4 regions of the Bradyrhizobium sp. USDA 3240 genome follow, and region 3 is predicted to be linked to each of the others. Evidence: predicted binding sites of a transcription regulator. Region 3 holds the regulator's gene; each other region holds the start of a gene.

Region 1 (7,177 bases), 2.6 Mb from region 3:
ACGCCGCCGATCTTGAACTCGTGGCCTTCGGCCGGGCGGATTGTCACCTTCATCAGGCCGGCCGCGATATCGTTGCCGGTGTTGCCGATCTCGGTGCCCGCGCCGTCCTTGTAGTTGCTCTGGGTGCGGTAGACCGCGCCGCCGAACACATCGACGTTCGGATCGGCGCGCACGCCGCCGAACACCGACCCCATGCCGCGGTCCTTGTTGCTGCCGTAGGAACCCGACATGTCGACGCCCCAGCGCTCGCCGGGACGCACCACATCATCGATATCCTTGGTGCGGAACGAGACCACGCCGCCGATCGCACCGGAGCCGTAGATATTCGCGGTCGGGCCGCGCACCACGTCGACGCCGCCGATCAGTTCGGGGTCGAGGAAGAAGGAGCCGTTGGCGTTGTGGCCGGTGCGCTGATAGTTCTGCCGCGCGCCGTCGACCACGACCGCGACGCGGCCGAAGTCCTGCAGGCCGCGGATGTTGACGACGGTCGCCGGATCGTCGCCGCGCTCCTGGAACGAGACACCGGGCACGTTATAGAAGATGTCGGACACCCGGTTCGGCTGCAGGCCCTGAATCTTCTCCAGCGTGACGGAACTGACCGGCGCCAGCGCGTCGATCGCGCGCTCTTCGGTCTTGGAGGCGACCGCCGTGATAGTGTCGAGTGATTGCACCGGCACCGCGCCGATCTGCGCGCGCGCATTCATCGCAGATGACGCCGCCGCCTGCGGGTTGGCCGCAAGCTTCGGCTTGCGCTGGGCCTGCTTCGGCCGCTCGGTCGCGGGACGCGCAGCCGACGCATCGGCGGTTTGCGCCAAACCGCTTGCCGGCAGCGCTGCCGAAAATGAAAACACCGACGCACCCAACATCAAGGCGCGCGAAACCCTAGCCCCGTCAGCCATTCTAGCCCCAGCCCGATCATCGCTTTTCTGGTTTGGCTGGCGTGCGCTCCACCGAGCGGCTTGCTGGCTACGTTGCGATGCAAGCCACAGGCTCGCATCGTGTGATGATTGGTTACGAGCCGGCAACAAAACGGTCAAGAATGCGGCGGCGCTGTTTACATCGATTGTAAAGTGCGGCCGTTGGAATGCACCTTCGCCCGCTTATACAAGCAAGCATCATTTGAAGATTTCGAAGGCGCAGCACCACGAGCATGTCGGCAACTTCCGGAGACAACATCGGCGCGGCGGGAAAGCAGGCCGTATCAGCGTCTGAAGCGGCCAAAACGCTCGTCATGCACGGGAATCGCCTCGACAGCCGCGACCTGTTCTCGGCCGAGCGCGAGATCATCATCGTGCATGGCGAAGAGCATTACCGCTTGCGGCTGACCTCGCAGAACAAGCTGATCCTGACCAAATGACCGCCCCGATGACAATTTGTCGCACGCTCGCCTTGCTCGCGCTCTCCTGTCTGCTGCCGATCGGCGCAGCCTCGGCCGAGGGCATCACCGTGCACGACGCACGCGACCGTGACGTCGTGATCGACGATCCCACCCGGATCGTCTCGATCGGCGGTGCAATCACCGAGATCCTCTATGCGCTCGGCTTCGAGGACCGCATCGCCGGTGTCGATGCGACCAGCCTCTACCCACCGTCTGCGCTGCGCGAGAAGCCCGACGTCGGCTACATGCGCCAGCTGTCGCCGGAGGGCGTGCTCGGCCTGCATCCATCGCTGGTGCTTGCGGTGCAGGGCTCCGGGCCGAAGGAGACCATGGACGTGCTGGAGGCGGCCAAGGTGCCGCTGGTGCTGGTGCCCGAGACGTTCTCTGAGGCCGGGCTGGTCGAGAAGATCAAACTTGTGGGCCATGCCATGGGCGCCGATCCGCGCGCCGCCTGCCTCGCCACAGCGGTGGAGAGCGACCTCGCGCAACTACGCACCTTGCGCGCCAAGGTCACAATGCCGGTGCGCGTGATGTTCGTGATGTCGTTCTTGAACGGCCGGGCGTTGGCCGCGGGCCACAAGACCGCCGCGGACGAGATCATCAAGCTCGCCGGCGGCGTCAACGCGATCGACGGTTACGACGGCTACAAGCCGGTCAACGACGAGGCCATCGTGGCCGCCAAACCCGACGTCGTGCTGTCGATCGATCGCGGCAAGGACTCGCTGACGTCGGAGGCCGTGTTCACCCATCCGGCTTTCGCACTGACGCCGGTTGCGGCCAACAAGGCCTTCATCGCGATGGAGGGGCTTTATCTGCTCGGCTTCGGACCGCGCACCGCGGCCGCGGCGCGTGACCTCTCTGTCAAGCTCTATCCGGCGCTGGCGCCGGAGGCCGCAACCTTCAAACCGGCGGCGCTGACCGCGAATTGCCGGCAATGAGCGTGCTGGCCGAACGCTCCGCGCGTGCGAAACAACGGCGCGCCGGCATTTCGCTACGGCCGGCGGCGACGCTCACCCTGCTCTGCCTGCTTGCGGCGCTCGCGGGGGCCGCCCTCGTCGCCCTGACGGTCGGTGCCGCGGGTATCCCAGTGGCACGGCTTCCCGCCGCGCTCGGGCTATGGGCCGACAGCGCGGCCAGCCCGCTGCTCGCGCGCGACCAGCTCGTGCTGTGGTCGATCCGGATCCCGCGGATCGCAGCGGCTGCGATGGTCGGCGCTCTGCTCGGCGTCTCCGGCGCCATCATGCAGGGCCTGTTCCGCAACCCCCTCGCCGATCCCGCGCTGGTCGGCGTCTCTTCCGGCGGCGCGTTTGCCGCCGCAGTGGCGATCGTGTTCACCGACAGCCATCTCGGCGAGAGCCTGCGCTTCCTGCAACATCAATTGCTGCCGATCGCGGCGTTCGCCGGGTCGCTGATCACGACCATCGTGCTTTATGGCATTGCGAGCCGCGGCGGCCGGACCTCGATTGCGATCTTCCTGCTGGCCGGGCTCGCGATTGCCGCGATCGCCAATGCCGGCATCGGGCTCCTGGTCTTCGTCGCCGACGACCGCCAGCTGCGCGACATCACCTTCTGGATGCTGGGTTCGCTGAGCGGCGCGACCTGGAGCAAGCTCACGGCGCTGGCACCGGTGCTGGCCGCGGCCCTGATCGCCTGCCTCTCGATCGCGCGCGGGCTCGACGTGCTGGTGCTCGGCGAGGCCGAGGCGTTCCACAGCGGCGTCGACGTCGAACGGCTGAAGCGGATCTCGATCGTGCTGGTGTCGGCGATGACCGGGGTCGCGGTTTCGGTCTGCGGTGTGGTTGGTTTCGTCGGCATCGTGGTGCCGCATCTGCTGCGGCTGGTGATCGGACCCGGGCATCGCCTGCTGTTGCCGGCCTCCGCGTTGCTCGGCGCCATCCTGCTGGTCGGCGCCGACACAGTGGCACGCACCATCGTGGCCCCCGCGGAAATGCCGATCGGCATCCTGACCGCAGCGATCGGGGCGCCGTTCTTCCTTGCCATGCTGCTGCGCCAGCGCTCCCTGGTGTCACTGTGAGCGCGCTGCTGGCGACGCAGTCGGCATCGATGACGATCGGCGGTGCCACGCTGGTCGATGCGGTCTCGCTGCAGATCGGCGCCGGCGAGATGGTTGCGATCGTCGGCCCCAACGGCGCCGGTAAATCGACCTTGCTGCGGATGCTGTCGGGCGATCTCCGTCCGTCGCGCGGAACGATCCGGCTCAGGCAGCGCGACCTCAATGCCTACGGTCCGCGCGAGCTGGCGCAGCACCGTGCGATGCTGTCGCAGCACGTCAACGTCACCTTCCCGTTCACCGTCGAGGAAATCGTCAGCATGGGCGCCGGCGAGAGCCCGCGCGCGGTGACGCGGGCGCTGGTCACTGCCGCGCTGGACGAGGTCGGGCTGGCGCATTTCCGTTTCAGGCAATTGCCGACGCTGTCCGGTGGCGAGCAGCAGCGCGCGCATTTCGCGCGCGTGCTGGTGCAACTCGCCTGCGGCGAGGCGCTGCATGGGCCGGGGCTGTTGCTGCTGGACGAGCCGACCTCGAGCCTCGATTTGCGGCATCAGATCGACCTGGTCGAGACCGCCCGGCGGCGCGCCGCGCGCGGCACCGCCGTGATCGCGATCCTGCATGATCTCAACCTCGCGATGCGGTTCGCCGACCGCATCCTGCTGCTGCATCGCGGCCGACTTGCCGTCGACGGCGACCGCGCCGCCGCGATGCAGACCGACACGCTGAGGCAGATCTTCGAGATCGACGCCACCATCGGCTACACCGGGGGTGGCGTGCCGTTCCTGCTGCCGCAGACGATGCGGCCGGCGGGCAAGGCGACGTAACGCCGCAAGGCTTATCCCGTCGCAACACCGCGGATTCACAAAACTGTCAGCCGGCTGTAACAGGCGGCTCGGAGAACACCGCATCGTTTGTCCTTTGGGAGATCAACCATGCGCCTGTCACTGCTCTGCTCCGTCGCCTCGATCCTGCTCACCACATCGGCGTTCGCGCAGAGCGAGGGCGAATTCCCGGCGACGCTGGCAGGACACGCCGTGATGCCGGCAGAGAGCTTCATCGACGCCCCCACTGACGCCCCGAACGATTTGAAGACGTCGGGCAAATACACCACCGGCAAGCGCGTCGACGCCATCGGCACCGTGATGGGCAAGTCCTACGAGCGGCCGACCGGCGTGTCGCTGCCGTTCAAGGGCCAGCCGCTGCAGGGCCATTCCGGCATCAAGGCGATGCCCGACGGCTCGTTCTGGGTGATCACCGACAACGGCATGGGCGCGCGCTACAACTCGGCGGACTCGATGCTGTACCTGAACCGCTACAAGATGGATTGGGCGAACGGCAAGATCGAACGCCAGGAGACCGTGTTCCTGCACGACCCCGACAAGAAGGTGCCGTTCCGCATCGTGCATGAGGACACCGCCAAGCGCTACCTCACCGGCGCCGACTTCGACACCGAAGGCTTCCAGATCATCAACGACATTTTCTGGATCGGCGACGAGTTCGGGCCCTACATCCTCAAGGCCGACAAGACCGGCAAGATCCTCGCCGTGTTCGAGACGGTCGCCGACGGCAAGCCGGTGCGCTCGCCGGATCACTGGGCCGTGCAGTCGCCTGGCGCGCCCGGTGCCACCTACACCAACGTCAATCTGCGCCGCTCCAAGGGCTATGAGGGCTTTGCCTCCTCCAAGGACGGCAAGTTCCTCTACGGCCTGCTCGAAGGGCCGTTGTGGGATGCCGACAAGAAGGACTGGGAGAAGGTCGACGGCAAGGAAGCCTCCCGCATCCTCGAATTCGACGTCGCGGCGGAGAAGTTCACCGGTCGCCACTGGCAATATGTGTTCGAGCAGAACGGCAATGCGATCGGCGACTTCAACATGATCAATCCAAGCCATGGCCTCGTGATCGAGCGCGACAATGGCGAAGGCACCGCCGACAAGGCCTGCCCGCAAGGCCAGCGCGGCGAGAACTGCTTCCCTGACCTCGCCAAGTTCAAGCGCGTCTACAAGATCGAGCTGTCCGACGCCAATGTCGGCAAGCCGGTACGCAAGATCGCCTATATCGACCTGATGAAGATCCGCGACCCGAACAAGAAGGCCCGCAAGCCGCTCAGCGACGGCGTCTACACCTTCCCGTTCTTCACCATCGAGAACGTCGATCGGGTCGACGAGACCCACATCATCGTCGGCAACGACAACAACCTGCCGTTCTCCTCGAGCCGCGATCCGAACAAGGCCGATGACGACGAGTTCGTGCTGCTCGAAGTCGGTGACTTCCTGAAGGCGAAGTGAGGCGGCTGCTCGCGTCACACACAACAGCGTCGTCGCCCGGCTCGACCGGGCGACCCAGTATTCCAGAGGCGTTCGAGTTCAACGGACAAGCCGCGGCGTACTGGATGCCCCGCTCAAGGCGGGGCATGACAGCGAATTTGCGGAAGCCAGCCCATTCCAAAGGTTGTTCTGCAATTGCCCTTCTACCGAAGCGCTCAATGATGATAGCCTCGGCGGATACGTGAATCGCCTGGGGCAAATCATGCGAGAAAAATCCAGCCTGACCTACATCGAGGCGTTGATCGCCGCCGGCTTCGTTGCGTATTTGAGCTGGGACCAGAGCTGGGGCCTTCCGCCTGGACTGGCCGCATTGCTTCTCGGCGCGATCGTCCACGTTGCCTACCTATGCCTGATGCGACGGTTGGTGAGATTTCACCAAAACAGCTATGAGATCGTGGCGACGATACTGGCCGTTGCGTGGGGCGTGCTGGCTTACCTGGTCACCGGCGCGCTGCAGGCGGGGTTCGCCAACCAAATACCCGCCACGTTGCTGATGCATCTGTGGCCCTGGATCGCGGCGCTGGCGGCTTTCATCGGAGCACTCACCAGCAAAGTGCGCTTCATGGACGATGTTCGCGAATATGTCGTCGGCCGCCGCGCGCGCTGGGACAATCAGCAATGGCTGGAGGAGGACGCGGGCTTCTAGCCCGCATTCGCAAAAGCCATCATTCCTTCCTGGTCCGGTAATCCCCGAACGTGGTGTCGCGCTGGTCGAGCTGGGCTTTGACGCTGGCGCCGTCGCGGCGGAAGCCGGCCATGTAGGCCTTGCTCGCCTCGGTCGTGAAGGCCAGCGCCTGGATTTCGGTGCCGGCGCGCATCGCGGCGCGGGCGCCCATGATCTCCATCGCGCGATGCACTGAGCGCTTGTTGAGCTGCTGCAGCTCGACCGGCACCTTCGCGGCGCGCTCGGCGAAATCCAGCGTCTTCGCCTCGAGCTCGGCGAGCGGGAACGAGCGGGTCGCATAGCCCCACTCGGCGGCCTCGCGGCCGGACATCGCATCGCCCGTCAGCATCAATTCCATGGCGCGGCGCATGCCGACCAGCCAGGGGTGATACTGCATATCGGGCGGGCTCATCAGCCGCACCGGCGGATAGCCGATCTGGGCATCGTCGGCGACATAGACCACGTCGCAGGCGGTCGCGAGCTCGGTGCCGCCGGCGAGGCAATAACCGTGCACCTGCGCGATCACGGGCTTGGCGAGATCCCAGATCGAGAACCAGCCTTCGACGACATGGCGCGACCACTGGCCGGGGCCGGATGCCGAATGATAGGGCTGGTCGACGCGGTTGTCGGCGGAGATCATAACCCGCCGAGAAGCACGGACCCGCGCCACGCAGGATCGAGATCGAAATGTCGGGATCGCGGTCGGCCTGCTCCAGCACCTCGAAGATCTCGCCGCGCAGCCGGTTGTTCAGCGCGTTGCGCTTCTCGGGCCGGTTCAGTGTGATGCGGCGGACGCGCGG
Region 2 (7,177 bases), 4.7 Mb from region 3:
GGCGAAGGCCTCGTCGGCCACCGAGCGATCCTGGGCGAAGAAGAATTGCGGGCTCGACAGGCTCATGTTCTTGCCGGTGCGCACCAGCTTGGCCTTCATGCCGCGGGTGAGTTTTCCGGAGCACAGCCGGGCGAACGCGATGCGGTCGCGATGGTTCGGATCCATGTTGGCCTGGATCTTGAACACGAAGGCGCTCATGCGCGGCTCCGCCGCCTCGACCTTGCGCAGATCGGAATCCTGCGCGCGCGGCGCCGGCGCGAACTTGCCGAGGCCCTCGAGCAAGTCGCCGACGCCGAAATTGCGCAGCGCGCTGCCGAAATAGACCGGCGTCAGATGCCCCTCGCGGAAGGCCGCGAGCTCGAATGGCTTGCAGGCTTCGGAGGCCAGCGCGAGCTCATCCCTGACCTCGGCGACGTCGAGATTGGGGTTGCGCTTGCCGAGATCGGCGATGTCGATCTGCTCGGTGGCGCCGGTCTTGGCGCCGCCGCCCTCGAGCAGCCGCACGCCGCCATTGACGACGTCATAGGTGCCGAGGAAGTCGCGGCCGCGGCCGACCGGCCAGGTCATCGGCGTGGTGTCGAGCGCCAGCGTCTTCTCGATCTCGTCGAGCAGATCGAACGTGTCGCGGCTCTCGCGGTCCATCTTGTTGATGAAGGTGATGATCGGGATGTCGCGCAACCGGCACACCTCGAACAGCTTGCGCGTACGCGCCTCGATGCCCTTGGCGGCGTCGATCACCATGACCGCGGAATCGACCGCGGTCAGCGTGCGATAGGTATCTTCCGAGAAGTCCTCGTGGCCCGGCGTGTCCAAGAGGTTGAACACCAGGTCGTTGAACTCGAAGGTCATTACCGAGGTGACGACCGAGATGCCGCGCTCGCGCTCGATCTTCATCCAGTCCGAGCGCGTGTTGCGCCGCTCGCCCTTGGCCTTGACCTGGCCCGCGAGATTGATGGCGCCGCCGAACAGCAGCAGCTTTTCCGTCAGCGTGGTCTTGCCGGCGTCCGGGTGCGAGATGATCGCAAAGGTGCGCCGGCGCGCCACTTCCTCGGAAAGCGGCGAGCGGGACGGAGATTCGGCTGAAACTGAGATGTCGGACATGGCGGGGCAGCGTTTGGCAGGGAAAACGGGCGCAATCAAGGGCGTTTTGTCGCAATGCGGAAGAGCCGCACCACCCACATATAGGCACGGGAAGGACGACCTTTTCCTCACCACACCATCCGCGGGGACGACGCTGCCTTATCCGGAGGGTTCGTTATGGCTTGGGCCATTCTGTTCACCGCAGGCCTGCTCGAGATCGGCTGGGCGATCGGGCTGAAATATACCGAGGGTTTCTCGCGGCTGGTGCCGTCGGTGCTGACGCTGGCGGCGATGGCCGGCAGCGTGATCCTGCTCGGCATCGCGCTGAAGACGCTGCCGATTGGAACCGCCTATGCGGTCTGGACCGGGATCGGCGCGGTCGGCACCGCGGCGCTCGGCATCATCCTGCTCGGTGAACCCGCGACCGCGATGCGGCTGGCCAGCATCGGGCTGATCGTGTCCGGCATCGTAGGCCTGAAGCTGGTCGGGTAATTATCTGAGAACCTGCACCGCCCAATAGGTCGCGGCCGCGACCGCGGCCGACGCTGGGATCGTGATCACCCAGGCATAGACGATCGAGCTCGCCACGTTCCAGCGCACGGCGGACAGCCGCCGCGCCGCGCCGACACCGACGATGGCGCCGGTGATGGTGTGGGTGGTCGACACGGGCACCCCGAGATAGGTCGCGATGAACAGCGTCGCGGCGCCGCCGGTCTCGGCGCAAAAACCCTGCATCGGCGTCAGCTTGGTGATCCGTAGCCCCATGGTGCGCACGATCCGCCAGCCGCCCATCAGGGTGCCCAGCGCCATCGCGCTCTGGCAGGCCAGCACGACCCAGAACGGAATCTCGAAGGTGTCGCCGAGATGGCCCTGCGAGTAGAGCAGCACGGCGATGATGCCCATGGTCTTCTGCGCGTCGTTGCCGCCATGGCCGAGCGAATAGAGCGACGCCGAGGCGAATTGCAGGATCCGGAAGGCGCGATCGACGGCGAATGGCGTCGAGCGCACCGAGAGCCAGGACACGATCGCAACCAGCACCAGCGCCAGCAGGAAGCCGACCAGCGGCGACAGCACGATGGCGAGCAAGGTCTTGGTGAGCCCGCCCCACACCGCCGCCGAGATGCCCGCCTTCGCCATGCCGGCGCCGACCAGGCCGCCGATCAGCGCGTGCGAGCTCGACGAGGGAATGCCGAGCGCCCAGGTGATCACGTTCCAAACGATCGCGCCGACCAATGCGGCGAAGATCACGGTGGCGTCCACCACCGACGGGTCGATGATCCCGGTGCCGATGGTGTTGGCGACGTGCAGGCCAAACACCGCGAAGGCGACGAAGTTGAAGAATGCCGCCCAGAACACCGCATATTGCGGCCGCAGCACGCGGGTCGAGACGATGGTCGCGATCGAGTTCGCGGCATCGTGCAGGCCGTTCAGGAAGTCGAACAGCAGCGCGACCGCGATCAGGATGGTCAGGACCGGAAGACCGAGCGTGGTGTCCACGTGATGTCCCCGACTTACACTTGCTCGATGACGATGGAGTTGATCTCGTTGGCGACGTCGTCGAAGCGGTCGGCCACCTTCTCTAGGTGATCGTAGATCTCCGCGCCGACGATGAAGTCCATCGCGTTGGCGTTGCGGTGCTTCAGGAACAATTCCTTGAGCCCGATATCCTGGAGATCGTCGACCCGGCCCTCGAGCTTGGTCAGCTCCTCGGTGATCTGGGTCAGCATCGAGACGTTCTGGCCGATCGCCTGCAACAGAGGCAGCGCGCGGATGACCAGATTGGCGCATTCGACGATCAGGCCGCCCATCTCGCGCATCGGCGGCTCGAACTCGCGCACCTCGAACAGCATGACGGCCTTGGCGGTCGCCTGCATCTGGTCGACCGCGTCGTCCATCGCGGTGATCAGGTTCTTGATGTCGCCGCGGTCGAACGGGGTGATGAAGGTGCGGCGAACCGCGGTCAGGACCTCGCGGGTAACGCTATCGGCGTCGTTCTCGAACTGGTTGACGCGCTGGCAGAAGACCGGGGTCTCCTCGCCGCCCTTCAGCATGTCCTGCAGCGCCAGAGCGCATTTTACCGAGGTCTGGGCGTGTCGGGCGAACAGCTCGAAGAACCGCTCTTCCTTGGGCAGAAAGGCGCGAAACCAGCGCAGCATGTCTCTATTCCATCGTTCCGGGACAGCCCTTTTAGCGACTGTCACGGAACTGTCATAGAGCATCTGCCTGGGAAAATACCCCGACCGACCGCCCCAATGGGCGGTCGTCCACCGCTAAAGTCGGCCGAAAATGCCGTGCCCTGCCCTACAGCGACCGCCGCAGCAGATGGGCCAGTTCGCCGACCAGGCCGCGCCGGAACAGCAGCACGCAGGCCACGAAGATCACGCCCTGGATCACCGTCACCCACTGGCCGAAACCGGCGAGATATTGCTGCATGGCGATGATCACGAATGCGCCGACCACCGGGCCGAAGATGGTGCCGAGGCCGCCGACCAGCGTCATCAGCACGATTTCGCCGGACATCGACCAGTGCACGTCGGTGAGCGAGGCATTCTGCGCCACGAACACCTTCAGCGAGCCGGCAAAACCCGCCAGTGTGCCCGACAGGATGTAGGCCAGCATCTTGTACTGGTCGGTCTTGTAGCCGAGCGAGATCGCGCGCGGCTCGTTCTCCCGGATCGCCTTCAGCACCTCGCCGAACGGCGAGTTGATGGTGCGGTAGATCAGCAGGAAGCCGCCGAGGAATCCGGCCAGCACGACGTAGTAGAGCACCGTCGGCTTCGACAGGTCGAAGATCCCGAACAAATGGCCCTGCGGGATGCCCTGAATGCCGTCTTCACCATGGGTGAACGGCGCCTGCAGATAGAGGAAGTAAAGCAGCTGCGACAGCGCCAGCGTGATCATCGAGAAATAGATGCCTTGCCGCTTGATCGAGATGAAGCCGGTAACGAGGCCGAGCAAGGCCGCCGCGGCGGTGCCGGCCACGATGCCGAGCTCCGGCGGCAGCCCCCACACCTTCAGCGCATGCGCCGAGACGTAGCCGGCGGTGCCGAGGAACATGGCGTGGCCGAACGACAGCAGGCCGCCATAGCCGATCAGCAAGTTGAAGGCGCAGGCCAGCAGCGCAAAGCACAGCGCCTGCATCACGAAGAAGGGATAGATCCCCGTGAACGGCACCACCGCCAGCAGCGCCGCCATCACGGCGAATACGATCATCTCGTCGCGCATCGCGCGCGGCGTCACCGGAAGTGTATCGTCGGTCAATGCTGACATATCAGGCCGCCCGTCCCGTCAGTCCCGTTGGCTTCACCAGCAACACCACCACCATCAGGACAAACACCACGGTGTTGGAGGCCTCGGGATAAAAATACTTGGTCAATCCCTCGATCACGCCGAGCGCGAAGCCGGTGATGATCGAGCCCATGATCGAGCCCATGCCGCCGATCACGACCACCGCGAACACCACGATGATGAGATCGGCGCCCATCAGCGGGCGGACCTGGTTGATCGGCGCCGACAGCACGCCGGCGAGCGCGGCAAGACCGACGCCGAGCCCGTAGGTCAGCGTGATCATGCGCGGCACGTTGATGCCGAAGGCCCGCACCAGCGTCGGGTTCTCGGTGGCCGCGCGCAAGTAAGCACCGAGCTGCGTCTTCTCGATCAGGAACCAGGTGGCAAGGCACACCACCAGCGAGAAGATCACGACCCAGCCGCGATAGATCGGCAGGAACATGAAGCCGAGATTGACGCCGCCCTTGAGCTGATCCGGGATCGAGTAAGGCAGGCCCGAGGAGCCGAAATAGTTCTGGAACACGCCCTGCACGATCAGCGCGATGCCGAAGGTCAGCAGCAGCCCATAGAGATGGTCGAGGCCGGCGAGCCATTGCAGCATGGTCCGCTCGAGGATCATGCCGAAGATGCCGACGATGACGGGTGCGATGAGCAGCGCCCACCAGTAGTTGATGCCGCCCAGGTTGAGCAGGAAATACGCCACGAAGGCGCCCATCATGTAGAGCGCGCCGTGCGCGAAATTGATGATGTTGAGCATGCCGAAGATGACGGCGAGCCCCAGACTGAGCAGCGCGTAGAACGAGCCGTTGATCAGTCCCACCAGAAGCTGTGCGTAGAGAGCCTGCATCGAATGAGCTTTCGCTGGATAGATGAAGCCCGCCGACCACGCCCATGGCCGGCGGGCATGATCGTTACTTCTTCAGGAGCGCACAGGTGCTCTTGTCGAGCGGCGTGAAGGCCTGGTTGCCCGGCACGGTGCCGACCAGTTTGTAGAAGTCCCACGGTCCCTTGGACTCCGAAGGCTTCTTCACTTCGAACAGATAGGCGTCGTGGGTGACGCGGCCATTGGCCTCGACCTCGCCCTTGCCGAACAACGGATCGTCGGTCGGGATGGTCTTCATCTTCGCGACCACCTTGGCGCCGTCATGCGGATTGCCACCGAGCGCTTCCAGCGCCTTGAAGTAATGCAGCAGGCCCGCATAGACGCCGGCCTGCACCATGGTCGGGGGAGCGCCGCTCTTCATCTTCTCCGAGAAGCGCTTCGAGAACGCGCGGGTCTTGTCGTTGAGGTCCCAGTAGAACGTCTCGGTGAAGTTGAGGCCCTGCGCTGTCTCGAGCCCGATCGCCTTGACGTCGGTGAGGAACAGCAGCAGCGCCGCGAGCTTCTGGCCGCCCTTGACGATGCCGAACTCGGCAGCCTGCTTGATCGAGTTTGTGGTGTCGCCGCCGGCATTGGCGAGACCGATGATCTTGGCCTTGGAGGCCTGCGCTTGCAGCAGGAACGAGGAGAAGTCCGCGGTGTTGAGCGGATGCTTGACGCCGCCGACCACCTTGCCGCCATTGGCGGTGATGACGGCGGTGGTGTCGCGCTCCAGCGCCGCGCCGAACGCGTAGTCCGCGGTCAGGAAGAACCAGGTGTCCCCGCCCGCCTTCACCAGCGCCTGGCCGGTGGCGTGCGCCAGCATGTAGGTGTCGTAGGTCCAGTGCACCGTGTTCGGCGTGCACTGCGCATTGGTGAGGTCAGAGGTCGCGGCGCCCGAATTGATGTAGACGCCGTTCTTTTCCTTGACGACGTTGTTGACCGCGAGCGCGACGCCGGAATTCGGCACGTCGACGATGGTGTCGACCTTGTCGACGTCGAACCACTGGCGCGCGATGGTGGTGCCGATATCGGGCTTGTTCTGGTGATCGCCGGAGATCAGGTCGATGGTCCAGCCCTTGGCCTTGAGGCCGGAATCCTCGATCGCCATTTGCGCCGCCAGCGTCGAGCCGGGGCCCGCGAGGTCGGCATAGAGGCCGGACTGATCGGACAACACGCCGATCTTGACGATCTTGTCGTCAGCGGAGGCGACACTTGCAACGGAGAGCACCATCGCGGTGCCGAGCAGCAGCGCAGAAATCGTATTCTTCATCGGGTATTCCCTCGTCCTAAATTTTCTGGCTCGGGCGACTTCAGACGCCGAGATAGGTATGCAGCTTGTCCATGTTGGCCGACAGCTCCGAATTCGCGAAGCCGTCGATCACCTTGCCGTGCTCGACGATGTAGTAGCGGTCGGCAACGGTCGAGGCGAAGCGGAAATTCTGTTCGACCAACAGGATAGTGAATCCCTGCGACTTCAGGCGCGCAATGGTGTGCCCGATCTGCTGAATGATGACCGGCGCCAACCCTTCGGTGGGCTCGTCCAGCATCAGGAAGCGCGCGCCGGTGCGCAGGATGCGCGCAATCGCCAGCATCTGCTGCTCGCCGCCCGAGAGCTTGGTGCCCTGGCTGTTGAGCCGCTCCTTCAGGTTGGGAAACAGCGTGAAGATCTGGTCGAGCGGCAGGCCGCCCGGACGCACCACCGGCGGCAGCAGCAGATTCTCGCGCACGTCGAGGCTCGAGAAGATGCCGCGCTCCTCGGGGCAGAACGCGATGCCGAGCCGCGCGATGCGGTCGGAGGTGGCGCGGATGATCTCCTTGTTGTCGAAACGGATCGAGCCGGAGCGCTTGTTGATGACGCCCATGATCGACTTCAAGGTCGTGGTCTTGCCGGCGCCGTTGCGGCCGAGCAGCGTCACCACCTCGCCGGCCCTCACGTTGAAATTGATG
Region 3 (7,177 bases):
CTTTACAACGGCCTTGCCGGCCTCAGCGTGCAGCTGTTCACCCAGAACACGCCGCCGCCCGGTTCGACCGACGGCGGCCTTCTCAACGCCATCGTCGGCTCGGTCATCATGACCGTGATCGGCGTCGGCATCGGCGCGCCGCTCGGCCTGTTCGCCGGCACCTACCTCGCCGAATACGGCAAGCACGACAAGCTCACCTCGGTGATCCGCTTCATCAACGACATCCTGCTCAGCGCGCCCTCGATCATCATAGGCCTGTTTATCTATGGTGCGGTGGTGATGCCGATGCGCGGCTTCTCGGCGATTGCGGGTGCGCTCGCGCTCGCCGTGATCGTGATCCCGGTCGTGGTGCGCACCACCGAGGACATGCTGCTGCTGGTGCCCAATCCGCTGCGCGAGGCGGCCTCCGCGCTCGGCCTGCCGCGTTCGCTGGTGATCAAGCGGATCGCTTATCGTGCTGCGCGTAGCGGCTTGATCACCGGCGTGCTGCTGGCGACCGCCCGCGTTGCCGGTGAAACCGCGCCGCTGCTGTTCACCGCGCTGTCGAACCAGTTCTTCAGCTGGGATTTGACCAAGACGATGGCCAACCTGCCGGTGACCATCAACAACTTCGTGCAGAGCCCCTACGCCTACTGGAAAGAGCTGGCGTGGAGCGGTGCGCTGCTCATCACCTTCACTGTGCTCGCGCTGAATATCGGCGCGCGTATCCTTGGTGCCGAAAGGGCCACAAAATGACCGAGCTTTCCGTCTCCACGACCGTCGCGAGCCACGTTCCCCAGGTTCCGCTGCCGGAAGCGCCGCCGAAAGTCACGGTGCGCAACCTCAACTTCTATTACGGCGAGCACCACGCGCTGAAGAACATCAACCTGACGCTCGGCACCAACCGCGTCACGGCGTTCATCGGCCCGTCGGGCTGCGGCAAGTCGACCCTGCTGCGGATCTTCAACCGGATGTACGACCTTTATCCGGGCCAGCGCGCGGTCGGCCAGCTGATGCTGGACCAGACCAATATTCTCGATCCCAAGCTCGACCTCAATTTGCTGCGCGCGCGGGTCGGTATGGTTTTCCAGAAGCCGACGCCGTTCCCGATGACGATCTACGAGAACATCGCCTTCGGCATCCGCCTCTACGAGAAGATCTCGAAGTCCGAGATGGACGATCGGGTCGAGAAGGCGCTGCGCGGCGGCGCGCTGTGGAACGAGGTCAAGGACAAGCTGAACGCCTCCGGCCTGTCGCTCTCCGGCGGCCAGCAGCAGCGCCTGTGCATCGCGCGCACCGTGGCGGTGCGGCCCGAGGTGATCCTGTTCGACGAGCCGTGCTCGGCGCTCGATCCGATCTCGACCGCCAAGGTCGAGGAGCTGATCCAGGAACTCTCAGAGGACTACACGATCGCGATCGTCACCCACAATATGCAGCAGGCGGCGCGCGTCTCCGACAAGACCGCCTTCATGTATCTCGGCGAGCTGATCGAGTTCGACGACACCAACAAGATATTCACCTCGCCGAGCGATCGACGGACTCAGGATTACATCACCGGCCGGTTCGGCTGAGGAGATACAAGATGGCTTCTGAACATACCGCCAAGGCATTCGACAGCGACCTGCAGGAGTTGACTCGCCTGGTCGCCGAGATGGGCGGCCTCGTCGAGCGGATGATCACCGAGTCGGTCGACGCGCTGATCCGTCGCGACGTCGCGCTCGGCAAGCGCGTGGTCGCCGCCGACATCGAAATCGACAATCTGCAACGCGTCATCGAAGAGCGCGCGGTGCTGACGATCGCCCGCCGCCAGCCGATGGCAATCGACCTGCGCGAAATCGTCAGCGCGATGCGCGTCGCCACCGACCTCGAGCGGATCGGCGACCTCGCCAAGAACATGGGCAAGCGCGTCGCGGCGCTGGAGAGCGATTTCCAGCCGCTGAAGCTGATCCGCGGCCTGGAGCACATGACCGACCTCGTGCTGTCGCAGGTCAAGTCGGTGCTCGACGCCTATGCCGCGCACGATCTGCCGGCGGCGATGAACGTCTGGAAGGGCGACGAGGAGGTCGATGCGATCTGCACCTCGCTGTTCCGCGAGCTCTTGACCTACATGATGGAGGATCCGCGCAACATCTCGTTCTGTATCCATCTGATGTTCTGCGCCAAGAACATCGAGCGGATCGGCGATCACGCCACCAACATCGCCGAGACGGTGTTCTACATGATCGAGGGCCAGCAGATCACCGACAAGCGCCCGAAGGGCGACATGACCAACTTTGCCACCACGGTGCCGGGTACCTAGGACATGATCCGCAGGCGCGGAGCCGGATTGTCTTCACGACAAGTCGTTTCCGCGGGGGTTGTGCTCAGGAAAGTAAGCGTTTCGGTTTGCGTCTGGGCAACGGATCATCACAGAGAGAGAACTTAAACCGATGAGCGCACGCATTCTGGTAGTCGAAGACGAGGAAGCGCTGACGACACTGTTGCGCTACAACCTCGATGCGGAAGGCTACGATGTCGAGACGGTGGGGCGCGGCGACGATGCCGACACCCGCCTGAAGGAGCGCGTTCCCGACCTCGTGGTACTGGACTGGATGCTGCCGGGCCTGTCCGGCATCGAGCTGTGCCGCCGCCTGCGGGCGCGGCCCGAGACCAAGCAGCTTCCGATCATCATGCTGACCGCGCGCGGCGAGGAGAGCGAGCGCGTGCGCGGGCTTGCCACCGGCGCCGACGACTACATCGTCAAGCCGTTCTCGGTGCCGGAACTGCTGGCGCGGGTGAAGGGCCTGCTGCGCCGTGCGAGCCCGGAACGGCTTGCGACCGTGCTGACCTATGGCGACATCGAGCTCGACCGCGAAAAGCGCCGCGTGGCGCGCTCGGGACGTCCGATCGATCTCGGTCCGACCGAGTACCGGCTGCTCGAATTCTTCCTCGAGCATCCCGGCCGCGTGTTCAGCCGCGAACAGCTGCTCGACAGCGTCTGGGGCCGCGACATCTACATCGATGAGCGTACCGTCGACGTGCATATCGGCCGCCTGCGCAAGCTGCTCAATCCGGGCCGCGAGCAGGATCCGATCCGCACCGTGCGCGGTGCCGGCTACGCGCTCGACGACCGCTTCGCGAAGGCCGAGCCGCAGCCGTAAGGCTGTGCAGTGATCATAGACCGCAACACGCCGTCGTCCCGGCGAAAGCCGGGAGGTGGATTCACACTCGAAGTGCAACACTTGATCGGCAAAGGACTCCGCAGGCGTGCGGTAGTCAAGGGATTTGCGTGGGGTGTTGTTGTAGGTGGCGATGAACTGGCGGAATCTGGCGGTCGAGAGGGTTACGAGATCCGTTTTGCGAGGGATGAAGCGGCGCATCCTGCCGATGGCGTTCTCGATACCACCCTTCTGCCAGGGCGCGTGGGGATCGCAGAAGAAGGTCTCGATCGAGAGGCGATGTAGCGCCAGGTGACCGGCAAACTCGGTGCCGTTGTCGAAGGTGACGGTCTGGCGCAGCTCTTGTGGAAGGGCAGCGAAGAAGCGGACGAGATGGCGTGCGACACCGCGCGCAACCTTGCTGGCAAGGCGGATGCCGAGCAGCAGGCGAGAGGTGCGCTCATGCACGGTCAGCACGGCCTGACCGTACTTCGAGAACATCATCAAATCGGCCTCCCAATGCCCGGCGACGCTACGGTCGGCAACCTCAAGGGGCCGATTTGCCAGGGAAACACGGCCTTCGATGAAGCTTGCGGGGCTGCCGCCTCGCTTGCCGCGGAGGCCGCGCTTGCTCTTGGCGCGCGGCAGGTAGCGTCGCCAGTTGAAGTTCGTGGTGCGCCTGAGTTGGCCATAGATGAAGCGGTAGATGGTCTCGTGGGAGATCACCTTGTGCCCGCACTCGCGGGCCAGCCGGCCGGCGATCTGCTCCGGCGACCAACCTCGGCGAAGGCGTTGCAACACCGCGCGGCGCAGGACGGGCTCCCGTTCGAGGCGTCCGCCCGTCCAGCGCCGCGCTCGCATCTGTTGCTGGGCATAATTTGGCTTGTAGCCAGCCTGAACGCTCCGATTACGGCTCAGTTCCCGAGAGATTGTTGATGGCGAGCGATCCAGAGCTGCCGCGATTTGCCGGACCGAGCTGCCATTGGCCGATAGACAGGCAATCTCGCATCGGTCGTCCAGAGAGAGCTGCTTGTAAGTCCGCCCCATGGCAACACCTCCTCAAGGAAGTGTTGCACTTCGTTTGTGAACTCAGGGGACCCATACGCCGCGGCCGTCGCAATCGGCACGCGGCTAGACGGCTTTCTAACAACACCCATTCGTGGTTATGGGTCCCTGTGTCTTGGAAGTCTGTCATGATGGGGTGGGCGGGAAGCCGTTGGGTCCTTGGCGCTTGACGCCGTGAGCCGGCTCGGTCTCCCGCCCGTTCCATCTACAAACCTGAACAGTTGCACGAGGCTGCGCCAACAGACCTCGCATCACAGGGACAGGCACCGTGATCATAGCTCTTCGTTACGTCGGAATCGACATCTCCAAAAAACACCTCGATATCTTTGATGAGGCTGACGGCGTGCCGAGGCGCATTGCCAACGCGACACAGGCCATCACACAGCAGGTGGCGCGTTGGCAATGCGATGCGCTGGTCGTCTTCGAGGCGACGGGTATCTATGACCTCGCGCTTCGCGAGGCGCTACGTCAGGCCGGGATCCAGTTCGCACGGATCAACCCGGCCCGTGCCCGCGACTTTGCACGGGCTAGCGGCCTGCTCGCCAAGACCGATCCGATCGATGCGCGGATGCTGGCAGCCTTTGCGCGGGCCATGCAGCCCGCCCCCGAGCAGGTCGCCGATCCTGCACGCAACGCCTTGGCGAGGCTTGCAAAACGGCGGGATCAGCTGGTCCTGATGCGCGCCCAGGAGAAGAACCGGCGCAGCGAGGCCGACGATCGCGCCATGGCCGAACGCATTGGCCGCCTCATCGAGGTCCTCGACAGCGAGATCGCCGAGATCGAGGCCGACATCAGCGCATTGATTAAAGCCGAAGCGGAGATCGCGGACGATGCGAAGTTAATGCGTTCGCTGCCCGGCGTGGGTCCCGTGGCCTGCATGCAGCTCATCGCGCAGATGCCGGAACTCGGGCGGATCGGACCGAAACAGCTCGCAGCGCTCGCTGGCCTTGCCCCCTTCAACGTCGACAGCGGCGCCTTCCGCGGCAAGCGCAAGATTGCGGGCGGCCGAAAGCGCGTTCGTGACGCCCTTTATATGGCGGCCCTCAACGCAGTCCGCAGAGCTGATCCGTTCAAGGCCTTCTATGCACGACTGCGACAGGCCGGAAAACCAGCCAAACTCGCCCTCATCGCCGTCGCCAGGAAGCTGCTGACGGTCCTCAATGCCATCATGCGAGACCGAAAGCCGTACCTGCAAACCAAACCAACATAACAGTTGCCGGCTTTCGCCGGGACGACGCGGTGGATGTATCCGGGCTACGAGCCACAAAAAAAAATCCCCGCTTTCGCGGGGATTTGTTTTTGCAGTCCAGGCAGTTTCCCGAGTGCTTACTTGATCTGTGGCTTCGCCGACGGCCGGCGGCGATCGCTGGCCGGCTGATAGGCGACGCGCGAGTGGTGCGCGCAATAGGGCAGGCCGCCGAGCGCCTTGCCGCCGCAGAAGAAGAATTCCGGGCTCGAGGGATCGCCGACCGGCCAATGGCAGGTGGCCTCGTTGAGTTCGAGCAGCGACAGCCGCTGGCTCATCGGCACCACATTGTCGAAGGAGATCGGATCGGGCTCCATCTCGACCTCGAAGGCATGCGCAAGGGCGGTGTTGCCGCGCGAGACCGGGCGCGCCACCCGCATCATGTGCTGGGCGGGGCGGGCCTTGCGCTGCCGCGGCGCAGCCGTGGAGGGAGCCTTGGCGCGGCCGGAGAGGCCGAGCCGATGCACTTTGCCGATCACGGCGTTTCGCGTCACATTGCCAAGTTCCGCCGCGATCTGGCTGGCCGAGAGGCCGGATTCCCAGAGCTTCTTCAGCTGCTCGACGCGATCGTCGGACCATGTCAATACAGTCATCACATTCTTCCTTTCGCATGGCGCCGGCCACTCATCGGAGCGGCGCTGCGAGCCAATCTGGACAAATATCCCTGCGGCCAGAATCCCTTAGCCCTCGCCGGGCACGGTGTTGCGCCCGAACGTTTACGCGAGAACGAAGGCTACTTAGAGGGTCCAGTACTGCCGCACGAGATGTCGTACCCGACAGGCCAAACGCTACAATATGGCGTGACTCTGGCGCAAGAGTCCGCGGCCGTGCGTCCACATGTTCCCACAAAGTTAAGCATTGCTATGAGGCTTTTCCACCGCACCGGAATGCTCCGGATTGCGCTGGTTTCGCATTGCAGGAAGGCCGGCAAAGGCCGGCTCCTGGCGATTGACACTGACCGGCCGCCGCATAGAATGACCCGCACGTGCCGCCCGCAAAGGCGGCCGTTTTGTTTTCCGAAGCTGGCGGTTGCTGCGTTGGCGTCAAGGCGCGCAGCAATTGACGGCTTTAAAACGGCAGTGAACGCCATGACCAACGCCTCGTCGCATCTGCTCCCCGTCTTCGCCCGGGTCGATCTCGGCTTCGAGCGCGGCGAGGGCGCCTGGCTGATCGCAACCAACGGCGACCGCTATCTCGATTTCACCTCGGGTGTCGCGGTGAACGCGCTCGGACATGCGCATCCGCATCTGGTCAAGGCGCTGCAGGAGCAGGCGACCAAGCTCTGGCACATGTCGAACCTGTTCAAGAGCCCGGACGGCGAGGTGCTGGCCGCGCGGCTGTGCGAGCAGAGCTTTGCCGACCTGGTGTTCTTCTGCAATTCCGGCGCGGAAGCGATGGAGGGCGTGATCAAGCTGGTCCGCCACTATCACTTCTCCAAGGGCCATCCCGAGCGCTACCGCATCATCACCTTCGAAGGCGCCTTCCACGGCCGCACGCTGGGCACGCTGGCTGCGACCGGCTCGGCGAAATATCTCGAAGGCTTCGGCCCGCCGATGGACGGCTTCGACCAGGTGCCGCACGGCGACATCGAGGCGGTGAAGAAGGCGATCGGTCCCCACACCGCCGGCATCCTGATCGAGCCGGTGCAGGGCGAGGGCGGCGTGCGCTCGGCGCCGCAGGCCTTCTTCAAGGCGTTGCGCGCGCTGTGCGACGAGCACGGCCTGCTGCTCGCCTTCGACGAGGTGCAGAC
Region 4 (7,177 bases), 3.2 Mb from region 3:
GGCTGGGCACCGCGATCGCCGCCAGCCTGCCTGCGATGTCGGCCGCAGCGGAATGCGCCAGCACCGTCATCGCGGCCTTGCGCTGGGCCTGTTTGCTGTCTGGTCCGGTCGAACTCATGGTCGGATTCATGGGCAACCTTGCTTGCATCAAGTTGTCTATGATAATAGACAACTTGATAGCCGAGCGCCATGACTGTTTCGTGACAAACCGAAGATTTCTGGTATCACCGCGCCATGAGCATGCAGGAAAGTTCTGGCGTCGCCTTGTGGCGGCAAGTCGCTGACGGCATCGAGCGCGGCATCGCCGACGGCCGCTTTGCTGCGGGCGAAAAGCTGCCCGGCGAGATGGAGATCGCCGAGACTTACCGGGTCAACCGCCACACGGTGCGGCGGGCGCTCGCCGCATTGGCGGAGCGCGGCCTGGTGCGCGCCGAGCGCGGCAGCGGCACCTATGTCGAAGCTCAGCGCCTTGCCTATCCGCTACGCTCACGCACGCGATTCTCCGAGATCGTCGGCGCCGGCGGCCACGAGCCGCGCGGCCAACTGATCGATGCAGGCAGCGACGTCGCCAATCGCGAGATCGCGCGCGAGCTCGGCCTGAAGATCGGTGCGCCGCTGATCCGGATCGAGGCGGTGCGGCTCGCCGACCGGACGCCGATCTGTGTTTCGACTACCTGGCTGTCGGCCGAGCGGTTTCCCGATGCCGGCAGCGTATTCGCCGATGTTCGCTCGATGACCAAGCTGCTCGGGCATTACGGCGTGAGGGACTACCGCCGCGCCTCGACCCGAATTACCGCGGCGATTGCCGATGCGACCGACGCTGCACGGCTCGATTTGCCGCTGGGCCGGCCGGTGCTGGTGGTCGACGCCACCGACGTCGACATGCTGGATCGCCCGCTGGTGACCAAACGCTCGCGCTTTGCCGCCGAGCGCGTCGAGTTTCTCGTCGAGAATAGCTGAGCGTGCCGCCACACTGACGGTGCACCGCTTTCGCGCCACCTTCTCCCACAAGGGGAGAAGGATTGAGCGCGCGGCAAGCTACACCACGGCCCGTTGCCCGATGATGGCAAAGCGCAGCTTGCTCGAGATGAAGTCGATCGCGGCGACCGCGATCAGGATCATCAGGATCAGGAACGACACCTTCTGCCATTCCAGCACGCGGATCTGCTCGGCGAGCTGTAGCCCGATGCCGCCGGCGCCGACGATGCCGATGATGGTGGCTGAACGGGTGTTCGACTCGATGAAATAGAGTACTTGGCCGGCGATCACCGGCAGCACCTGCGGCAGCAGGCCGAAGCGGATTTCATGCAGCGCGTTGCCGCCGGAGGCGCGGATGCCCTCGACCTGCTTGCGATCCGCCGCCTCGATCGCCTCGGAGAACAACTTTCCGAACGCGCCGAAGTCGGAGACCATGATCGCCAGCACGCCGGCGAACGGGCCGAGGCCGACGACGTTGATCCAGACCAGCGCCCAGATCAGCGTATCGACGCCACGGATCGAATCCAGGAAGCGGCGCACCGGAAAGCGGATCAGGTTCGAGGGGATGATGTTGCGCGCCGCCAGCAGGCTGACCGGCAACGCAAAGAGCGCCGCGAGCGTGGTCCCGAGCAGCGCGATCGACAGCGTCTCGCCGAGCGCCTGCATGTAGAGCGGGAACGATGCGCCGGGATTGGGCGGGATCATCATCATGGTGATCCAGCCGAGTTGGCTCATCCCCGTGATCAGCTCCGTCGGCGAAAAATCGAGATCGACCAGGCCGTAGACGAAGATCGCGACCGCCGCTGCGATCATCGCCGGCAGCGCCAGCCGCGCCGACGCCGGGCGCTCGAATACGCCGGGATATTTCGCACGCAGTTCCGCGGTGTCCGGCTTCGGCAGCTGGCTCATCGCCGGGTCTCCTTGCCGAACAGCCGGCCACGCAACCAGCCGGTCGAGATGTCGATGATGAAGACGGTGACGATGATGGTGACGAGAATGGCGCTGACGTCGGAATAGTAGAACTTGCGGATCGCGACCACGAGCTCCTGCCCGATGCCGCCGGCGCCGACGAAGCCCATCACCGACGCCTCGCGGACGTTGATCTCGAAGCGCAGCAGCGCGTAGCTGGCGTAGCCCGCCGAGACCTGCGGCAACACGGCAAAGCGCATGCAGGACAGCCAACTCGCGCCGGTGGAGCGGATGCCCTCGACCGGCTTCATGTCGGCATTCTCGACGATCTCGGCGAACAGCTTGCCGAGCGCCCCGGTGGTGTGGATCGCGATCGCCAGCACGCCGGCCATCGGCCCGAGGCCGAACGCGATCACGAAGATCAGCGCGAACACGATGCCCGGCACGGTGCGGGCGAATTCGAGCAGGCGACGGATGACAAAGCGCACCCACGGTCCCGGCGAGGTGTTCTGGGCGGCGAAGAAATTCAGCGCGAAGGCGAACACGGCGCCGGTCAGCGTGCCGACATAGCTGATCAGGATCGTCTCGCCGAGCATCTTCAGCCATTTCTGCCAGCCCCAGAACCATTCGGGAAAATCGGTCCAGACCCGGGCGCCCGATTCGAGCGTCAGGATGCGGTCGAAATAGCTGACGAAGTTGCCGAAATAGGTGAACAGCGTGCGCAGGTTCACCTCCGCGCCGAACGCCGCGATCAGCAGGGCCGCGCAGAATATCGCCGCCGCCAGCGCAGCTTTCAGCCGCTTGCGCGCCACGGACCTGCGGTAGGCGTCTTCCAGCGTGGCCAGTTGCTGCGCCGGAAGAATGGATACGGCGGTCGCCATCGGCGCGTGCCAGTCCGGTTCGGAGTTGAGAGGAGAGAAGGCCGGGCGATCGGGCCCGGCCTTCGTGACGTCAGGCGATCAGCTCGCCTTCTTCTTGCGCAGATTGTCGACGAACTTGATCAGCTCGACGGTGCCATCCCAGTCCTTGGTGGTGGCGGGATGGAAGCCCTTCTTCTGGCCGTCGGAGAGACGCTCGAAAGCCGCCTTGTCCTTGGTCGGAGCCTCGAAGAAGGCCTTTGCGATCGCAGCCTTCAGGTCTTCCGGAAGATCGGCGTTGTAGGCGTATGGCCCGTTGATGATCGGCGCCGACTTGTGGATGATGCGGAAGTCGTCCTTCTTCATCGCCGAACCGTCGGCGTTCTTCAGCATGCCCTTGGTCAGCATTTGTGCGAGCGTGGAATCGTCGTCGCTGGTCCACTGGTTGGCGGCCATGTCGACGGTGCCCTGCGCCAGCGCGAGGACCGCATTCTCATGGCTGCCGGTGAACACGACCTTGCCAAAATAGGTGTCGGCGTCGGCGATGCCCATCTTGTCGAGCTCGAAGCGCGGCACGTTGTTGCCGGAGGTCGAGTTCGGATCGACCAGGCCGAGGTTCTTGCCCTTCAGATCGTCGACGCTCTTGTACGGGCTCGACGCCTTGACGAAGAATACAGAGTAATAGCCGGTCGAACCGTCAGCGTTGATGTCGTTGGCGAAGGCATCGGTCTTGACGCCGGTCAAGCGGGCCCGCGCGAACGAGGCCGAGCCGTAGCTGGCGATCTGGATGTTGCCGGCGCGCTGACCCTCGATGACGGCCGCGTAGTCGTTGGCAATGCGAAGCGTGACCTTCACGCCGAGTTCCTTCGACAGATAGGCCACGAACGGCGTCCAGCGCTCGGTGACGCCGGAGGCGTTCTCGGCCGGCACCACCGCGAAGGTGAGCTCGGGATATTTTGCTTTCCAGTCCTGCGCGAATGCCGAGCCCGTGAACGCCAGTGCGGCGGCGCCGGCCAGAATGATGCGACGAGTGAACATGACTACCCCTCTTTTGTAGTTACACCTGTTGGCCGGGCAAGACGCCCGGCCTCGCAGATTGGAAGATGCGCGCCGCTCAGGCTGCGGCAGCGGTGCCGAGCGCCGGAACGGTCGCGCCGTCCGGCGCGGGCATTGGCGCGCCGCCCATGACGTCATTGGCCTCGAGGTCATAGAGCTCGCGGGCGATATGGTCGGTCAGCGCTACGGGCGCGCCGTCGAACACCACGCGTCCTGCCGCCATGCCGATCAGGCGGTCGCAATAGGTTCGCGCCAGATCGAGCGAATGAAGGTTGCAGAGCACCGTGATGCCGAAATGCTTGTTGATGCGCAGCAGCGCATCCATCACGATCTTGGTGTTGCGCGGATCGAGCGAGGCGATCGGCTCGTCGGCAAGAATGATGTCCGGCTCCTGCACCAGCGCGCGAGCAATCGCGACTCGCTGCTGCTGGCCGCCGGAGAGCTGATCGGCGCGCTGCGCCGCGAGCTGGGCGATGTCGAACTGATCGAGCGCGGACAGCGCGAGCGCCCTGTCCTGCTCCGGCCAGACCTGCGCCAGCGAACGCCATGACGGGATCTGGGCAAGCCGGCCCATCAGCACATTGGTCAGCACGTCGAGACGGCCGACGAGATTGAACTGCTGGAAGATCATCGCCGAGCGCGCTCGCCACTGCCGCAGCGCCTTGCCGCGCAGCGCGGTGACATCGGTGCCTTCAAACAGGATACGGCCGGAGGTCGGATCGGCGAGACGGTTGATCATCCGCAGCAACGTCGACTTGCCGGCACCGGAGCGGCCGATCACGCCGACAAAGCTGCCCGGCGCGATCGAAAAGGATGCGTTATCGACTGCGGCTTTTGTGCCGAACCGGCACGTCAAACCTTCCACCACCAGCATGCAATGCTCCAACCGCGTCGTGTTGGGCCATCGCTATCCCCGGTGCTTGACAGTTATGTGACGTGGCGTTGCAGTGCGGCGATCGTCCACACCCCTCCCTTGTCGTTCGTTTGACGTCATCGCAGCGTCATGATGTTGTCATCAAGCATCCCGATGACGAGCGCGCATCTCCCCGGAAGGCAAAGATTTACAAGATTTGCGGAGGCCCCGATGGCCGGAAAAACACTCTCGGTTGTGCCGACGATCGACCCGACTGCGTCGGTGCGCGAGAGCAAGCTCGCCAAATATACCGAGGTCGGCGCACGCACGATCCTGCTTGAAGTCAGCATGGATGACTATTCCTACGTCGTGAACGACAGCCAGATCACCTACACCTCGATCGGAAAATTCTGCTCGATCGCGGCGATGACCCGCATCAATCCCGGCAACCACCCGATGCATCGCGCGACCCAGGCACATTTCACCTACCGCGCCAGCGCCTATTTTCCCGGAGAGAGCGACGACACCGACTTCTTCAACTGGCGACGTGCGCATCGCGTGCATATCGGCCATGACGTCTGGATCGGTCATGGCGCGATCCTGCTGCCGGGCCGCAACGTCGGAACCGGCGCCGTGGTTGCCGCCGGCGCGATCGTGACCAAGGATGTGCCCGCCTACACCATCGTTGCCGGTAATCCGGCGCGTCCGGTCAAGCGGCGCTTCTCCGAGACAACAGCGGATCGCCTCACAGCGCTCGCGTGGTGGGACTGGGATCACGAAACACTTCGTCGTGTCCTGCCCGACTTCCGCAAGCTCGCGGTCGAGGAATTCCTCGACAAGTATGAGGCCGAGGCCGTATCCCAATCACAGAACAAGCAATGGAGCGCCGTAAGGTGACGGACATTTTCATTGAAGGCGGACGCACGCTGGTTGACGGTGCGTTGGTCGAGACCTCGCTGCGGACCTCAGGCCGCGACATTGGCGCGCTCGACGCCGAACAGGGCCGCGCGGCGCTCCACATCAATGCCGGCGGCCTCTTGGTGCTGCCCGGCATCATCGATCTGCACGGCGACGCGTTCGAGCGGCAGATGATGCCGCGCCCCAGCGTCGATTTCCCGACCGACGTCGCGCTAATCGACAGCGACCGGCAGGCGATCGCCAACGGCATCACCACCGTGTTCCATGGTACGACCTGGTCGTGGGAGCCCGGTCTACGCAGCGCGGAGAATGCACGCAAGCTGCTCGATGCGATCGAGGCGCTGCGGCCACAGCTCGCCGCCGATACCCGCTTCCATCTGCGCCACGAGACCCACAATCTCGAGGCCGAGGCCGAGATCATTCAATGGCTCAGCGAAGGCCGCATCGACCTGTTCGCATTCAACGACCACAGCAACGTCAAGCCGAAGAAGCGCAACCAGCTCGCCGAACGCACCGGGCTCTCCATCGAAGCCGTCAACGACATGCTCGATCGGATCGTGGCGCGCCGTCCCGAGGTGCCGGCCTCGATCGCGCGGCTGTCTGCGGCTGCACGCGCGGCCAACATTCGCATGCTCTCGCATGACGACAACAGCCCGGCGATGCGCCAGGAGTTTCGCGCGCTCGGCGCCACGATCGCTGAATTCCCGGTCAATGAGGAGACCGCGCGCGATGCCGCCGCCGCCGGCGACTTCATCATATTCGGCGCGCCCAATGTGGTGCGCGGCGGCAGCCACACCGGCTGGACCAAGGCATCCGACATGATCGCACAGGGCCTCTGCTCGGTGCTGGCGTCGGACTACTATTATCCGGCACAACTGCTCGCCGCGTTCCGCCTCGCCGCCGATGGCATCCTGCCGCTCACCAAAGCCTGGGACCTGATTTCGTCGGCGCCGGCACGCGCGGCGGGGCTTGCCGATCGCGGCATGCTCGCTGCGGGCCGCCGCGCCGACATCATCGTCGTCGACGACAAGGTGCCGCTGCGGCCGCGCATCGTCGCCGTGATCGCAGCCGGACGGCTGGTGCATCTGGCCGATGCGAGCTGCCTCGTTCATTCGCTCGCACCGCGCAAGACGGTTGCGGCAGCATAGTCAGGACCTGTTCTGCCGCCATGGCCAACACTCCGCGCTACGCGATCTATTATGCGCCGTCACCCGACAGCGTCCTGCACCGCTTCGGCTCGACGCTGCTCGGCTACGATGCCGTGTCGGGCGACGACCTGCCGTTTCCCGATGGCGTTGCGCCCGACTGGCGCGAGGTGACGGAAGACCCGCGCAAGTACGGTTTTCACGCCACGCTGAAGGCGCCGACCGCGCTCGCCGATGGCCGGAACGAGTCCGAGCTGCTCGACGCCTGCGCCGCCTTCGCCGGCCGCGCGCGGCGCATTCCGGTGATCGAACCTGTAGTCGATGCCATCAGCGGCTTCATCGCCGTGATCCCGGCGCGCCGCTCGGATGATCTGCAACAGTTCGCCGCCGATTGCGTCACCGAATTCGACGCGTTCCGTGCGCCGCTGACGCCGCAAGATCGCGCGCGCCGCAAGCCCGAA

The links. The regulator PhoB, encoded in region 3, activates phosphate uptake and scavenging genes when phosphate is short. The targets are predictions, from matches to a motif close to TGTCATNNANCTGTCAT.
Region 1: ACVIGA_RS29560 (esterase-like activity of phytase family protein) is a predicted target of PhoB. The motif match lies at 4,258-4,274, and genes of this name have one in related genera.
Region 2: ACVIGA_RS39240 (DUF47 domain-containing protein) is a predicted target of PhoB. The motif match lies at 3,276-3,292, and genes of this name have one in related genera.
Region 4: phnC (phosphonate ABC transporter ATP-binding protein) is a predicted target of PhoB. The motif match lies at 4,789-4,805, and genes of this name have one in related genera.

What each region holds. Positions count from the first base shown of each region.
Region 1 covers NZ_JBSSGD010000002.1:6,120,852-6,128,028, reverse strand. Annotated here, with positions in the region: gene ACVIGA_RS29585 (TonB-dependent hemoglobin/transferrin/lactoferrin family receptor) at 1-899, opposite strand, end outside; gene hemP (hemin uptake protein HemP) at 1,151-1,357, shown strand; gene ACVIGA_RS29575 (heme/hemin ABC transporter substrate-binding protein) at 1,366-2,316, shown strand; gene ACVIGA_RS29570 (FecCD family ABC transporter permease) at 2,313-3,413, shown strand; gene ACVIGA_RS29565 (heme ABC transporter ATP-binding protein) at 3,410-4,213, shown strand; gene ACVIGA_RS29560 (esterase-like activity of phytase family protein) at 4,322-5,674, shown strand; gene ACVIGA_RS29555 (hypothetical protein) at 5,895-6,359, shown strand; gene ACVIGA_RS29550 (enoyl-CoA hydratase-related protein) at 6,379-7,017, opposite strand; partial or broken gene ACVIGA_RS29545 (enoyl-CoA hydratase-related protein) at 7,064-7,177, opposite strand, start outside.
Region 2 covers NZ_JBSSGD010000002.1:8,230,542-8,237,718, reverse strand. Annotated here, with positions in the region: gene ACVIGA_RS39255 (peptide chain release factor 3) at 1-1,101, opposite strand, end outside; gene sugE (quaternary ammonium compound efflux SMR transporter SugE) at 1,258-1,572, shown strand; gene ACVIGA_RS39245 (anion permease) at 1,573-2,577, opposite strand; gene ACVIGA_RS39240 (DUF47 domain-containing protein) at 2,592-3,236, opposite strand; gene ACVIGA_RS39235 (branched-chain amino acid ABC transporter permease) at 3,382-4,350, opposite strand; gene ACVIGA_RS39230 (branched-chain amino acid ABC transporter permease) at 4,352-5,215, opposite strand; gene ACVIGA_RS39225 (ABC transporter substrate-binding protein) at 5,280-6,500, opposite strand; gene ACVIGA_RS39220 (ABC transporter ATP-binding protein) at 6,541-7,177, opposite strand, start outside.
Region 3 covers NZ_JBSSGD010000002.1:3,502,276-3,509,452, reverse strand. Annotated here, with positions in the region: gene pstA (phosphate ABC transporter permease PstA) at 1-735, shown strand, start outside; gene pstB (phosphate ABC transporter ATP-binding protein PstB) at 732-1,550, shown strand; gene phoU (phosphate signaling complex protein PhoU) at 1,562-2,278, shown strand; gene phoB (phosphate regulon transcriptional regulator PhoB) at 2,409-3,119, shown strand; partial or broken gene ACVIGA_RS17315 (IS30 family transposase) at 3,174-4,163, opposite strand; gene ACVIGA_RS17310 (IS110 family transposase) at 4,450-5,391, shown strand; gene ACVIGA_RS17305 (GcrA family cell cycle regulator) at 5,508-6,020, opposite strand; gene ACVIGA_RS17300 (aspartate aminotransferase family protein) at 6,516-7,177, shown strand, end outside.
Region 4 covers NZ_JBSSGD010000002.1:6,674,558-6,681,734, reverse strand. Annotated here, with positions in the region: gene phnG (phosphonate C-P lyase system protein PhnG) at 1-118, opposite strand, end outside; gene phnF (phosphonate metabolism transcriptional regulator PhnF) at 235-960, shown strand; gene phnE (phosphonate ABC transporter, permease protein PhnE) at 1,039-1,887, opposite strand; gene phnE (phosphonate ABC transporter, permease protein PhnE) at 1,884-2,768, opposite strand; gene phnD (phosphonate ABC transporter substrate-binding protein) at 2,847-3,782, opposite strand; gene phnC (phosphonate ABC transporter ATP-binding protein) at 3,859-4,674, opposite strand; gene ACVIGA_RS32315 (chloramphenicol acetyltransferase) at 4,885-5,550, shown strand; gene ACVIGA_RS32310 (alpha-D-ribose 1-methylphosphonate 5-triphosphate diphosphatase) at 5,547-6,719, shown strand; gene ACVIGA_RS32305 (DUF1045 domain-containing protein) at 6,740-7,177, shown strand, end outside.